One region of the Alcanivorax sp. UBA3183 genome, then DNA from elsewhere that is predicted to be linked to it. Evidence: predicted binding sites of a transcription regulator. Region 1 holds the regulator's gene; each other region holds the start of a gene.

Evidence for each region. The regulator LexA, encoded in region 1, represses DNA repair genes until DNA is damaged. The targets are predictions, from matches to a motif close to TACTGTNTANNTANACAGTA.
Region 2: a site for LexA is predicted at 2,068-2,087, ahead of recA (recombinase RecA). Genes of this name have one in related genera too.
Region 3: a site for LexA is predicted at 2,799-2,818, ahead of hrcA (heat-inducible transcriptional repressor HrcA). Genes of this name have one in related genera too.
Region 4: a site for LexA is predicted at 1,691-1,710, ahead of uvrA (excinuclease ABC subunit UvrA). Genes of this name have one in related genera too.

What each region holds. Positions count from the first base shown of each region.
Region 1 is NZ_DEXN01000044.1:21,801-25,536, reverse strand. Features, by position in the region: gene B3Q33_RS13895 (Crp/Fnr family transcriptional regulator) at 1-629, opposite strand, end outside; gene lexA (transcriptional repressor LexA) at 948-1,562, shown strand; gene B3Q33_RS13885 (DUF1499 domain-containing protein) at 1,594-2,010, shown strand; gene B3Q33_RS13880 (TatD family hydrolase) at 1,958-2,779, shown strand; gene B3Q33_RS13875 (DUF6482 family protein) at 2,885-3,190, opposite strand; gene B3Q33_RS13870 (glutaredoxin family protein) at 3,235-3,459, opposite strand; gene rlmKL (bifunctional 23S rRNA (guanine(2069)-N(7))-methyltransferase RlmK/23S rRNA (guanine(2445)-N(2))-methyltransferase RlmL) at 3,459-3,736, opposite strand, start outside.
Region 2 is NZ_DEXN01000006.1:23,980-27,715, reverse strand. Features, by position in the region: gene B3Q33_RS01400 (sulfite exporter TauE/SafE family protein) at 1-278, opposite strand, end outside; gene B3Q33_RS01395 (regulatory protein RecX) at 493-960, opposite strand; gene recA (recombinase RecA) at 953-1,990, opposite strand; gene B3Q33_RS01385 (CinA family protein) at 2,145-2,633, opposite strand; gene B3Q33_RS01380 (wax ester/triacylglycerol synthase domain-containing protein) at 2,763-2,975, opposite strand; gene B3Q33_RS01375 (LysR substrate-binding domain-containing protein) at 3,223-3,736, shown strand, end outside.
Region 3 is NZ_DEXN01000039.1:66,674-70,409, forward strand. Features, by position in the region: gene dnaK (molecular chaperone DnaK) at 1-493, opposite strand, end outside; gene grpE (nucleotide exchange factor GrpE) at 615-1,229, opposite strand; gene hrcA (heat-inducible transcriptional repressor HrcA) at 1,481-2,530, opposite strand; gene B3Q33_RS12240 (RDD family protein) at 2,839-3,357, shown strand; partial or broken gene B3Q33_RS12245 (AAA family ATPase) at 3,393-3,736, shown strand, end outside.
Region 4 is NZ_DEXN01000024.1:17,590-21,325, forward strand. Features, by position in the region: gene uvrA (excinuclease ABC subunit UvrA) at 1-1,676, opposite strand, end outside; gene B3Q33_RS09665 (response regulator transcription factor) at 1,819-2,469, opposite strand; gene B3Q33_RS09670 (MFS transporter) at 2,709-3,736, shown strand, end outside.

The DNA.
Region 1 (3,736 bases):
GTCCCTTCCGGCCCTTCCTCGTTCCAGCGACATAGCAGCTCCGCCAGTCCCTGGGCCTGAACCTTGAGGGCGGCCAGTTCTTCCCGGGTGCCTTTTTCTCCATGAAACACCGGTAGCTTGCGCATGGACTGGACCAGCTCATGGTCCGGCGACTGCATACGTTTGACTTCCAGGGTCCAGCGGATGTGGTGAACGATCATGTGGAAGAACGCCAGCCGGGTACTCAATGAATAAGGGCTGTCATCCTCGTTGAATTCATTGAAATCCAGGCTCACCAATACCGCTTCGCGGGCCGTCTCTGACACCTTGATCGTGGCGCTCCGGGGAGTACCGAGCAACATGGAAAGAGTACCAAAAACCTCCCCCGGCGATACGTAATAAAGCGGCGCGTCTCCAGTCGTATCAGATAGCACCTCAAGCTGCCCTCGCAGCAGGAAATACAGGGTGGAATCCACATCCCCGGCACGAATCACAGTGTCACCGGAACCGGCTACCCAAAGGCGGGTATTATGCTCAAGCTGGGCAAATTCGCTTTGATCATCACGGGCAATTTCATTGAAAAACGGGACACCGGATAACAGCTGCCGGATCCGTTGTTGGCCGAAGTCATTATTATTGGCCTGCTCCATCTACTATCCCCAGGTCTGATGGAATTATTATCGAAGCGTCCGCCTGCCGGGCGAATCAACACAAAGACCCGCAACCATTCAGATGCTCCCTGCAATATGCTAGTGCCACCGCTACCACAGGGCAACGATATCCTCCCGAAACTGGTAAAATTCAGCCCGCCACAACTGTTCAAATAGCACTGTTCATATTATCAGTACCTATGCTAGCATCGGTTTTGTAGCACTGTTTGTCAGCCTTGGCTGACAGCCTGGTTAGCCAGAAGCGTCGATGACGCCCGGGTATGGAACCGAAATCCTGCGGGAAACATGGAGAAGGTTATGAGCAGCAAACTCACCGATCGCCAGCAACAGGTGCTGGACTGTATCCGCGAATGCATCGCCGATACCGGTATGGCACCCACTCGCGCGGAAATTGCCGACATCATGGGCTTTCAGTCCAAGAATGCCGCCTCTGACCATTTGCGAGCCCTGGAAAGAAAGGGCTTTATCAAACTCCACAGTGACCGCTCCCGTGGCATTCAATTGCTCGACAACGCCTACTGGTCGGAAGAAGAACTGCCGATAGTCGGCAAAGTGGCCGCCGGGGTTCCCATCGAGGCCATCGAAAATGTGGAACGTACCGTGCCGGTGCCCCAGGGGCTGTTCAAGCAACGCCCCACTTACCTCTTGAAGGTACAGGGCGACAGTATGATCGAGGCAGGCATCTTCGATGGCGACCTGATCGCCGTACGCAAATCCAACGTGGCCCGTTCCGGTGAGATCGTGGTTGCCCGCATTGACGAAGAAGTCACGGTAAAGACCCTAAAGTTAAACAAGTCCAGCGCCACCCTGTTACCGGCTAACGAGGCTTATGAGCCGATCAAGGTGCCGGCTGATCAACTGATCATCGAGGGTATTTTCGTGGGGTTGATCCGTGATCCGAATTCTTTCTAGTGCCATTCTGCTATTTATGAGTGTTGCCGCCATGTCCGATACGCATCTGCTCGCCCCCTGCCCGGATTCGCCCAACTGCGTCTCCAGCCTGGCCAAAGACGAAGATCGCCGGGTGGCGCCTCTGCAGGTAGCAGAAACTCGCCAGGCCAGCATGACTCGCCTACAGGCCCTGCTGCGGCAACTTGACCGCGTCGAGTTCGATGTGGTCGGCCAGTCCCGTATCCAGGCCCGCTTCTCAAGCCGACTGCTGCGTTTCGTGGATGATGTGACATTCTATATTCGTGAAGACGGCGTGGTAGAGGTACGCTCCGCATCACGGGTCGGCTACTGGGATTTAGGTGCCAACCGTCGTCGGGTAGAATCCCTGCGCGAACAACTGGCGGAGCAGGCCCCTGATGCAAGAACCTCACACTACTCACTTCAAGACCGACATTCCCCATTGGGCTGATATCGGCGTTAATCTGACCGACAAGCAGTTCCGCGATGATCAGGATGAGGTACTTGAGCGGGCCCGTTCTGCCGGGGTGAACTGGCAACTTCTCACCGGCACTAATGTGGACGAATCCCGCCAGGCCATGGAGCTGGCCAGCCAGCACGATGATCTGTTTTCCACCGCTGGCCTTCACCCTCATAGCGCCCGCTTCTATTCCCCGGCCCTGGAAAAGGAGATGCGGGAACTGTTAAGCCACCACAGCGTAAAAGCCGCCGGCGAAATGGGCCTGGATTTCAATCGTGACTTTTCCCCACGCCCGGATCAGGAACGTGCCTTCGAGGCCCAGCTGGCCCTGGCAGTGGAATACCGGCTTCCGGTGTTTCTCCACGAGCGCGATGCCCACGAACGCTTCGCGCCCATTTTGAAAGCCTACCGGGATCACCTTGTCGGTGCGGTCGTGCACTGCTTTACCGGATCACGCCAGGCGCTTTTTGATTATCTGGATCTGGATTGCCACATTGGCATCACCGGCTGGGTGTGCGATGAGCGCCGCGGCAAGCCGCTGGCGGAATTGGTACACAACATCCCCGATAACCGGCTGCTGCTGGAAACCGACGCGCCCTATCTGCTACCCCGGGATCTGCCGGAAGCGCCCCCGAAAAAGCGGCGCAACGAGCCTTCATTGTTACCCTGGATAGGTAAGCGGGTGGCGAGTTTACGGGGACAAGATGTGGCCCGGGTGGCGGGTATGACGAGTGATAATGCGCGGGTGCTGTTCAGATAACCGAAACCCGAAACCGTTGGAGCTTTGCTCACAAAGCGAAATCTCTCTTGAGCAGGTAATGGCACCAGGCTCAAGCCTTCCCCTTGCGAGCAAGACTCCAACAGGTCAGGCTTGGCTTCGCCAGTGAAAGCGCACACGAAGCGGAGGGATCACCTCCCCTTCCGGCTGACCGACCATTTCCGCATGGGCAGAATGATGGAGCAAATGTGCGGAGTCGGTAGACAGGGTCTGAAGCTGGTTATTGGCGTGCTCGGGGCCATTGAAGCGCATGATTTTACCGCTGTCGTCGGTCACCCAGTACCAGGTATCCGCGAAGCGGACTTTGACGGTGCACACGGACAGGCAGGCCGAGAAAATCTCGACTTCATCGGCCTTGCGCTTGTGCAGTTTTTTGGGGCTGATCGTTTCCATAACAGCAATGATGATCTTGCCGCTGTGAAGCCCGCATCAATCACTCAGCCTGCCAGAAACTGCTGCACATCCAGTAGACCGAATGGCCAACCCAGCTCCCGCCCCTCTTTCATCAGCACGGGAATGCGTTCGCCATAGCGGGCCAGCAGCTCATCGTCCTCGGCCACATCAACCAGTGTCAGCGTAAGGTCCGGTGACACCATGGCGACCAGTTCACAGGCCTGTTCACAGAGGTGACAGCCCACCGTGGTATAAAGCACTACGCTCATCAGTCCTCCACATGCCGAATGGCATAGCAGACATGAATCTTGTCATTGCGGCGAAAATCTTCCGGGATGCTCCAGCGGGAAATATCTTCTACCTGATACCATTTGCTGATACTCGGGTCGAGCTGGAAACGCCGGTAGTTGCAGGAAAAATACAGTACCCCGCCCGGCTCCAGCCGACGCATGATCTTGCGGATCAACTCCCCATGGTGCTCTTCCACCACGAAGTCACTGCGCGACTTATTGTTGGAAAAGGTCGGAGGATCACAGAACACCAGAT
Region 2 (3,736 bases), on a different contig from region 1:
GTACCCACCAGCGTCCCCAGCAGGCAGGGCACCAGAATCGCTGGCAGCGGCTTGAACGGCATGGTGCCGCGCTTGTTGAACTGGCGCACCGCCTCCACGCTTTGTATCAGCACCCCTACCCGCATGGTGCCGTTAGCCAATGCCGCGCTCATGCCACTGAGCATCAGCAACGGCAGGATCAGCAGCCCCCCGCCACCGGCCAGGGGGTTGATAAAACCCGCCAATACACCAGCACCCAGCATGGCTGCCGCCAACCAGGGATCAGACAGGTACTCCATGGAAAATCTCACACAAGCCGCAAAAGCGAAGGATACGCCGTGAACGGAATTCAAACCAAGAGGAAAAATTACCGGGCTGGCTCCGTCGACCACAAACCGGCACCGTTGGAGCCTTGCTCGCAAGGCGAATCATCCGGGTAACGTCAGCCCTTCGCTTTGCGAGCAAAGCTCCAACGGGGTGAGGATAGCAGCGATGGGAAACGGGAAGGACGAACTACAGCTCGTCTTCCGGGGAACAATCCAGCGCAGCAAAGCTCTGTTCGGCATTGAAACCGCGCTGTTGCAGGAACCTTAGCTGGCGAGCTTTTTCTTTCTGGTCCTTGCCAGGGTACTGACGAAAGCGCCGAGCCCGCACCTCCCGGGCCAGCGCGAACCAGTCCACCTCAGCCTCTGCCAGGGCCTGGGCGATCAGCTCGTTATCCACGCCCTTCAGCTGTAGTTCCTGGCGGATGCGCAGGGCGCCCTGCCCGCGATCGATGCGCGAACGCACAAAAAAACCGGCAAAGCGCCGGTCGTCGATAAAGCCGTGTTCGTCACACCAGGCCAGCACCGCTGGCAGCGCCGGTTGCTCACCGAGCTTGCGGTACAGCTTGGTTTCCAGCTCCCGGCGGGCATGATCCCGACGCGCCAGCAGGCTGACAGCCCGCTGGCGCAGTTCGGATTCAGTGAGCGGTTCACTCATTGCCGGCTTCGGCTTCCTCTTCCTTGACAGCCGGCGCCTCAGTGGGATCAGGCAGCAAGCGAGCGCGGATTTCCTGTTCGATTTCCTCGGCGACAGCCGGGTTTTCACGCAGGTACTCACAGGCGTTCTGCTTGCCCTGGCCGATCTTGTCACCTTTGTAGGCATACCAGGCACCGGATTTATCCACCAGGCCCTGCTGCACACCCAGGTCCAGCACTTCACCCAGCTGATTGATGCCCTGGCCGTAAAGAATCTGGAATTCGGCCTGACGGAACGGCGGCGATACCTTGTTCTTCACCACCTTCACGCGGGTTTCGTTACCGGTGACTTCGTCACCCTGCTTCACCGCGCCGATACGACGGATATCCAGGCGCACGGAGGAATAGAACTTGAGGGCGTTACCCCCGGTGGTGGTTTCCGGGTTACCGAACATCACGCCGATCTTCATGCGGATCTGGTTGATGAACACCACCAGGGTATTGGCGTTTTTCACATTGCCGGTGATCTTGCGCAGCGCCTGGCTCATCAGACGAGCCTGCAGGCCAACGTGGGTGTCACCCATTTCGCCTTCAATTTCGGCCTTCGGCACCAGTGCCGCCACGGAATCAACAATCACCACATCCACCGCGCCGGAACGCACCAGCATGTCAGTAATTTCCAGTGCCTGCTCACCGGTGTCCGGCTGGGACACGATCAGGTCATCCACGTTCACGCCCAGCTTCTCGGCATAGTCCGGGTCCAGGGCGTGCTCTGCATCCACAAAGGCACAGGTAGCGCCTTTCTTCTGCGCCTGGGCGATCACGCTCAGGGTCAGGGTGGTCTTACCAGAGGATTCCGGGCCATAGATTTCCACGATACGCCCTTTCGGCAGACCACCAATACCAAGAGCAATATCCAGCCCCAGGGAGCCGGTGGAAATGGACGGCATGCGCTCGCGCTTGCGATCGCCCATGCGCATCACGGAACCTTTACCAAACTGACGTTCGATCTGGGATAGTGCGGCGGACAGCGCCTTGGATTTATCGCTCATTATGACCCCTCTCCGTTTCGGCGTGACAGTCATTGCATCGCCGTTATCTGATCCGTTCTGGCTGACCTTTCGGACAGCACTGACAATATGGACAGCATTATGGACAGGTATTCCTGTCCTTTGCAACCCTGTTTATCCAATGGGCAGATTGTGACTACTGGAGACGGGCATTCAAGCCCTTGATGGCTTCCAGAATGGTCTGCTGACGAACGGCGTGACGATCACCCTCGAAATGAAAGCATTGCGCCTCGGCATAGCCCAGCTTTTGGCCCCAGGCAATCCACACCGTCCCCACCGGCTTGGAAGGCGTGCCGCCATCCGGGCCAGCCACACCGGTCACCGCAACACTAATATGGCCCCGTGAGCGGGCGACGGCACCACAGGCCATCTCCAGCGCGATCTCTTCACTCACCGCACCGTGCGTCTCAAGGGTTTCGGCGTTCACCCCCAGCAGCTCCTGTTTAGCCTCGTTGGAATAGGATACGTAGCCACGTTCAAACCAGCGTGAGGAACCGGGAATCTCAGTAAGCGCCTGAGCAATACCACCGCCGGTACAGGATTCCGCTGTCACCGCCATCAGTTGCTGCTTGAGCAGATTCTCTGACAGCTGCAACGCCGCCTGTTGAATTGAGCCTTGTGTCACACTTGCCTTCCTGAATTGTCGATTTCCCACAGGTCGGGAGATCAGAGAGCCTTAGTTTACCGACCATGGAGCCGTGCCGACACCACCTAACAAACTGCTCTGTGCCGCGTTGAAGACTACGCTGGGGTTTCAACATCCCTGCACGGGCCAGAGAGCCCTAGCGGCGCTTGCGCGGCAAGAGGGTATTCCACGCCGAGGACCAGGGCGGCGGGGATCGAGACGCTGCACGTGCAGCCGCGGCATCAGCGCCAGCAACCCACGAATACGGCCCGGGCGCGGCAGAGCCGAATGACGCACGTGATAGTCGATATCGAAGTTGCTATCGGTAATCCAGGAAAGCATCCAGGTTGCCCGAGACCCGCGAATACAGCTTCTGTTTGAACGGTCGACAGATGCCTTTCACATCCACCATGCCGCAATACACCTGTCCAATATAATCATCGATAGCAAACTGAACAGCCCCGTAAAAACAGAGCACTCGAATCACCCATCCCCTGGGCACCCGCCGAGACAGGCTGGCATGCTATGGTTGGTGACTGGCCGGCCGAGTTGGCGTCAGAAGAATAGCGAACAAAAGAATGGAAACAGCATGCGTCGACCCCTTCCAAATCTGAACTTTCTGATGACCTTCGAAGCCGCCGCCCGGCAGCTCAGCTTCAAGCAAGCGGCGAAGCAACTTCACATCACCCCCTCAGCCGTCAGCCAGCAGATCCAGCAACTGGAAGAGAGTCTGGGTGTCACGCTGTTCGAACGTCATAACCGCGCCCTGACCCTCACCGAAGAAGGCACCCGTTACCTGAACCAGATACAGCCACATCTCAAAGGGCTACGTCGCGCCACACTTGCTCTGACAACACCGCTTCACAGTCGCTTGCGGGTCAGCATGATGCCCCCGGTTGCGGCACGGGTGGTACTGCCTGGCATGGAAAATTTCCGCGAGCAGCACCCCGAAGTAGAACTGGAAGTGGAAACCAATCTGGCCAACATGGATCTCCAACAAGGTTCGTTTGATCTGGCGATCCGCTACGGGCAACCTCCCTGGCCCGGCCTCAGTCACGAAAAACTCGCCGAAGTGATGATCCAGGTCTTCACCCCCAACGGCT
Region 3 (3,736 bases), on a different contig from region 1:
CGTCCAGACCGGCGATGCGACCGGCATCCTTGGTGGCCTGACGCTGGGAATCGTTGAAGTACGCGGGCACGGTGATCACGGCCTCGGTAACGGCCTCACCCAGGTAATCTTCCGCGGTCTTCTTCATTTTCTTCAGCACCTGCGCAGAGATCTGCGGCGGCGCCATTTTCTCGCCCTTCACTTCCACCCAGGCGTCGCCATTGTCGGCCTTGGTGATCTTGTAGGGGACCATCTTGATGTCTTTCTGAACGACGCTGTCGTCAAAACGACGGCCGATCAGGCGCTTCACCGCGTACAGGGTGTTTTCCGGGTTGGTCACCGCCTGACGCTTGGCAGACTGACCGACCAGGGTTTCCTTGTCGTCGGTGTAGGCGATGATGGACGGCGTAGTACGCGCGCCTTCAGCGTTTTCAATAACCTTGGCTTTATCACCTTCCAGCACGGCCACACAGCTGTTGGTCGTACCCAGGTCGATACCGATAATCTTACCCATATCTCTCGTTCTCCTTCACACCAGCCGGGCCCCTTTCGGCGACCCAGGCAGTTGAATTGTTAATTCGTCTGGCATCTATATGGCGCTGCTGCGCGCCGTTTCAAGGGGCCAGTACCGCTTTTTACTCAGCCGCCTTGCTGACGATGACGCGGGCCGGGCGGATCAGGCGACCATTGAGCTGGTAGCCCTTCTCCAACACGTCGATCACGGTGTTGGGCTCCACATTGGGCACCGGCACCATGGTCATGGCCTCGTGCAATTCCGGGTTGAACGGCTCGTCAGACGGGCTGATCTGCTCCAGGTTGTACTTGGCAAACGCATCGAGCAGCGACTTGAGGGTCAGCTCGATACCTTCACGGGCACCTTGCAGGGCGTCGTCGTTAGCATCCAGAGCGGCCAGGCCGCGCTCCAGGTTGTCCGCCACGCTCAGCAGATCGCCAGCAAACTTCTCCAGGGCGAACTTGCGGGCGTGCTGCACGTCGCGCTCGGCGCGCTTGCGCACATTCTGGATTTCCGCCTGAGCGCGGATATCCGCTTCACTCAGGGCTTTCTTGACCTTGGCCAGCTCGACTTCTGCCTCAGCCAGCTTTTCTTCCGTAGAAGGCTCTTGTGCCGCTGAGGGCTCTTCTGGCGCGGCATCAGCCTGGGCCGCCTCAGCCTCCTTTGCCGCCTGCTGCTCTTCGGCAGTCTCTACCTGCGGCTCGGCGTTTTTAGGGTCTTTTTCCTGATCACTCATTCTCTACTCCACATCCCAATCCGGGCTTTTCCAGGAAAGCGGGCAAATATATGGGAGCGGATGGCGAGGATTCAAGGGGGGAGAGGGGCAATGGACAATTGATAATGGAAATTGATAGCGCGCGGGATGATCTGGTGCCATAGGCATCCTGGAAGCCGCGCCCATGGCCCTCTCGAGCCCTTTACCCCCTGAAATCAATAAAGCCGGGGCCGCGCCGTTATCAATTATCCATTATCAACTATCAATTCGGTTTATAGCTGGGTTAGGGCCGCCGAGAGGATTTTGGCGGTGATATCCACGGTAGGGATGACCTTTTCGTAGTCCATACGAGTGGGACCGACCACGGCGAGGACGCCCACCGGGCCATTGTCTGCCCGGTAGGGGGCCGAGATCAGCGAGTAGTCCTCGAACGGCTGAAAGCCGGACTCCCGGCCAATAAAGATCTGTACCCCGTCCGCCTTCATGGAGCGCTCCAGCAGGTGCAGAATGTCGCGCTTGTGACTGAAGGCATCGAACAGATTGCGCAACTGACCGATATTGTCGGCTTCTGCGGACTTCAGCAGGTTGGACTCGCCGGACACCACATAGTCCGAATCCTCCTGCTCCGTGCGCAATGCCTTGCCGGCCACGGCAACCGCCGTCTGCATCAGCACATCCATCTGTGCTCGATCCGCATTCATGGTGTTAAGCAGCCCGTCGCAGATGCTGTTCAGATCACAGCCCGCATAGGTGTGATTGATGTAGTTGGCCGCCTGACGCAGCTCCACCTCATCGTAATCCCGGTCGGTATGAATGATGCGGTTCTGCACCTCGGAGCGGTTGACCACCAGTACCACCAGCACTCGCTTGCCCGATAACGGCAAGAATTCCACCTGCCTCAGAGTCGTCACCTCCCGGCGCGGCACCGCCACCAGCCCGGCCATGCGGGTCAGCTCCGCCAGGGTTCGCGATGCCTGGGCAATCAGCTCCTGGGGCGACTGCTCCGGCGCCAGCAACTGGCCCAGTTCCTTTTTCAGGGAGCGGTTGCCCGGGCGCTCCATGACACTGGACGCCAGCAGGGAGTCCACATACAGCCGGTAACCCAGCTCCGTGGGCACCCGCCCGGCGGAAGTATGGGGGCTGGTCAGTACACCGAGATCTTCCAGCTCCGCCATGATATTGCGGATGGTGGCCGGACTGACGGTGAGCCCACTGCCGGAAGCCAGGGTCTTGGACCCCACCGGTTGACCATCGCGGATATGGCGCTCTACCAGCGCCATCAGCAATCGTTGTTTGCGTTCGTTCAGATCCAGCTTCGTCATAGCGGTATATGTACCAGAAAACCAGTGGGACATTATATACCTGAATCCGTGACTTCAGCGTGGATGCATGGCGTAAGAATTTGTTGTCACAGGGAATTTTCTGAACAAGCGTCGTATCAGGGAATACGATCGACTGAAGAAAATGTTCTGTGACGGCAAAGGCTTGCGTCAGGCGCCGCGATGAAGCCACGGATTCAGGTACATAGCCTTCTCGTTCGGAGTTTATCGGGGGCTTACACTGGCGCCCGGAATCCCCTAAGATTAGAAACACTGCCCAAAAGAACAGTTATCGTAACAAGGACGTCACCATGACCGACAGCAACAACCCCTACCAGAGCCCCGCCGCCGACGTGCAGAATCGCCCGACCCCGGACAACCCGGAGCTTGCCAGCCGCTGGTACCGCTTTTTCGGCGCCCTGATCGACGGCCTGGTCCAGCTCGCCATTATCGGCCCTATCGTGTTCTTTTCCGGCACCTGGGCGGACATGATGGCCAACAATGGCGCACTCGACCTGACCGCCACCCTGGTCTGGTTCATTGTCGGTGAAGTGATATTCCTGGCCCTGCAGGGCTGGCTGCTGTTCAACCGCCAGCAGACCATCGGCAAGTGGCTGCTGGGCATGAAAATCATCGGCATGGAGCAGCTGGACGTACCCCCCGGCAAACTCTACGGCCTGCGCTATCTACTGTTCCATGTGCTGGCACAGGTGCCCGGCATCAACCTGGTCATGCTGGTCGATCCGCTGCTGATTTTCCGCAGTGATCGCCGCTGCCTGCACGATCTGCTGGCTGGCACCCAGGTGATACAGGTCCCTGCCACCCGCTAATCGTCACACTGACTCGCCCGTTTCGGAGAGATACCATGCTGACCCATCTGAGCGTTCGTCACTTTGCCACCGTGGACCAGTTGGAACTGGAGCCGGAAAACGGCCTCACCGCGATCAGCGGGGAAACCGGGGCGGGCAAGTCCGTGATCATCGATGCCCTGGGCCTGACCCTGGGCGACCGGGCCGACTCCAGCATTGTCCGCCACGGCCACGACCGGGCGGAAGTGCTCGCCACCTTTGATGTCAGCGACAACCCGGCCGCCCGCCAGTGGCTGGCCGATCGGGAGCTGGATGATGATGACCAGTGCCTGCTGCGCCGCACCGTGCGTGCCGATGGTCGCTCCCGGGCCTATGTAAACGGCACCCCCACCCCGCTGGC
Region 4 (3,736 bases), on a different contig from region 1:
ATATCAATCACGTGGTCGGCCAGGCGGATGGCTTCCTCGTCATGCTCCACCACCAGCACGGTATTACCCAGGTCACGCAGGCGAGTGAGAGTGCTGAGGAGGCGCTCGTTGTCGCGCTGGTGCAGACCAATGGAGGGTTCGTCCAGCACGTACATGACGCCCACCAGTCCGGCACCAATCTGACTGGCCAGACGAATACGCTGGGCCTCGCCGCCGGACAGGGTTTCCGCGCTGCGCTCCAGGGTCAGGTATTCCAGCCCCACGTTGACCAGAAACTGCAGGCGGTCGCGGATTTCCTTGAGAATCTTGTCGGCGATTTCGCCCTTGCTGCCGGGCAGGTTCAGGTCGCTGAAATAGCCGTGGGCCTTGCCCACCGCCAGTCGTACCACTTCCGGTAGGGTGGTTTCTTCGATGAACACATGACGGGCCGCCTCGCGCAGTCGCGAACCATTACAGCTGGGGCAGCTGGAGGTGGACATGTAGCCGAGCAGGTCTTCGCGCACCGCATCGGATTCGGTTTCCCGGTAGCGCCGCTCCATATTGGGGATGATGCCCTCGAACGGATGGTTGCGCTTGATGATGTCGCCGCGGTCGTTGAGGTAACGGAATTCGATGCTTTCCTTGCCGGTGCCGTGAAGGACTTTCTTGCGGATGTCCTTGGGCAGTTCCTTGAGTGCCACGTCCATATCGAAGCCGAGGCTTTGTGACAGGGAGTTAAGCATCTGGAAGTAGTAGACGTTGCGGCGGTCCCAGCCGCGGATGGCACCTTCCGACAGGGACAGCTCGTCGGAATTGATCACCTTGTCCTCGTCGAAGAACTGCTTCATGCCCAAACCATCACAGCTGGGGCAGGCGCCGGCCGGGTTGTTGAAGGAGAACAGTCGCGGTTCCAGTTCGGGAATCGAATAGCCGCAGTGCGGGCAGGCAAACTTGGCGGAGAAGGTCACTTCCTCGCCGTCGCCGTCCATGGGGGCAATGATGGCGATGTCATCGGCCAGATTAAGAGCGGTTTCGAAGGATTCCGCCAGCCGGTTCTGCAGGTCGTCACGGACCTTGAAGCGATCCACCACCACTTCAATGGTGTGTTTCTTGTTCTTGTCCAGATCCGGGGTGTCATCCATGTCGTAGATACGCCCGTCGATGCGTGCACGGATAAAGCCCTGGGCACGCAGCTCCTCGAACAGGTGGAGATGTTCGCCTTTCTTTTCGCGGATCACTGGCGCCAGCAGCATCAGTTTGCTGCCGTCTTCCATGGCCAGCACCTGATCCACCATCTGGCTGATGGTCTGGGCGGCCAGCGGGGCTTCATGCTCCGGGCAGCGGGGCTCGCCCACCCGGGCGAACAGCAGGCGCAGATAGTCGTAGATTTCGGTGATGGTACCGACGGTGGATCGCGGGTTATGACTGGTGGATTTCTGCTCGATGGAGATAGCCGGGCTGAGCCCTTCGATGTGGTCCACATCGGGTTTTTCCATCATCGACAGGAACTGGCGGGCATAGGTGGAGAGGGACTCCACATAGCGGCGCTGGCCTTCTGCGTAGAGCGTGTCAAAGGCCAGTGAGGATTTCCCTGAACCGGACAGACCGGTGATCACCACCAGCTTGTCCCGGGGAATATCCAGGTCCACGTTCTTCAGGTTATGAGTCCGTGCACCGCGAACCAGTATGGTATCCATCAACTACCCCTGACTACTGTCAAAATGAACAGGGCAGTATAGGCGAATTCGTGTGAAGGGCAAAAGAATGTGGTCGCTGACCGCAACACGCACCTTGCTGCACGCAAGGCGTGCAGCAAGGTGCGTGTTGTATGAAACGTTGCTAGAGGTTTTCCTGTGCCCAGTTCACCGCTTGCAGGCGATTGGACGCATTGATTTTCTTGAAGATGTTATAGATATGCGTCTTGATGGTGTGCGGGCTCAGATTCAGGCTGGTGGCGATTTCCGAGTTCTTGGCGCCGGTGGCCATCACTTTCAGCACCTCCACTTCCCGGTCGGTGAGGTTCACCTCGCTGCGGGAGAAGGTCTTGTTGAAGGTGCGGCTTTTCATCAGATAAGCCTGCAACACGGCGCGGGGGAACCACAACTCGCCGTCGAAAATGGCCTTGATGCCTTTGCTCAGCAGTGCCTGGGGGCAGTCATGCTGGAAGCCGCCGTTGACCATGGGCAGGCCAGCCAGTCGGGACAGGGAGTCGTCGCTGTCCACATTGAACAGGGCGATCAGAACGTCGTTGTCCACTTCCTGATCTGCTTCCAGGAGATGGGCGATGACCTCATTCACATCCACACTGTGGTAATCCACCAGAAACAGGTTCTGGTCAAATTCCCGCAGGGTCTCCACTGAGATGGTCTCAACTGAGGGAATGCTCTTGGTAGCCACTTCTTCCTTGACGAGAAATTCGGTGAGCAGGGCGTTTTGCAGTTGCTGGCTGCCTACTACGTAAACTTGCTTAGTTTGTTGTGGGCTGTTCATCGATGCCGTCCATGATGTCTCAGGCGGAGCCTAAGAAAAAAAACTGATCAGCATGTGAATTTATCACCGCTTTGACCGGGGTTCAATTTACCATTGCCCGGTTTTACTGATTTCACGATTCCCGGGCCTCAAAGTGGGGCACTGTGTCCTGGTCCGGCCCCGTGGGGAATCTGATACACTGCCCGCCTTTTTGTAGCGGCCGTGACTTTCGGCCACCCGTTTTGGAGCAACAAGCGTTCATGTCGGCATCTTCCTCCCGTGTCCTACAGCGGACAGAGCTGAAAACCACCGGCTATCTGGCGACCATCTTTGCGCTGCGGATGTTCGGCCTGTTCATGATTTTGCCGATTTTCGCGGTCTACGGGCAATCGCTGGAAGGCGCGACACCGCTGCTGATCGGTACCGCCATCGGCGCCTACGGGCTGATGCAGGCCCTGCTGCAGATTCCATTTGGCATGCTTTCCGACCGTTTCGGCCGGCGACCGTTGTTGCTGATCGGCCTGCTGCTGTTTGTGGCGGGGGGGGTGGTGGCGGCCATGAGTGACCATATCCATGGTGTCATTGCCGGGCGTGCCCTGCAGGGCTCCGGCGCCATTGCCAGTGTGATCATGGCGCTGATCGGTGATGTGGTCAGTGAAAAGCATCGCACCCGGGCCATGGCGCTGATCGGCATGTCCGTGGGTGGTTCCTTTGTGCTGGCCCTGATTCTCGGCCCGTTACTGGCCAGCTGGCTGGGCCTGTCCGGCCTGTTCTGGATGACCTCGGTGATGGGCGTCTTTGCCTTGCTGGTGGCCCTGGTGGTACCGGCTCCCAGGGCATTGCAGGGGGAGGCCTTGCCCGTGGGCGTGCGCTTCCGTCGGGTGCTCGCCAATAAAACATTGCTGCGATTCGACCTGGGCATTTTTACCCTGCACCTGATCATGACAGCTTCTTTTGTGGTGGTGCCGGCCCTGCTCAGCGAACGGCTCGGGCTGGGGCTGCGCAGCCACAGCCTGATCTACCTGGGCGTGCTGGTGGCCGGGTTTGTGGCCATGGTGCCGCTGATTATCCGCGCCGAACGGCGTGGTGCGGTGCCGGTGAAGCGATTGGCTGTGGTATTGCTGGCGGTGTCACAGATCCTGTTGGCCCTGGCCGGTGCCGAGCTGTGGCACTTTGTGCTGGCGCTGCTGGTGTTTTTTGCGGCGTTCAACCTGCTTGAAGCCCTGCTGCCTTCGCTGGTGGGCCGGGCGGCGCCGGCGGGGACTCGGGGCACGGCCATGGGGGTATA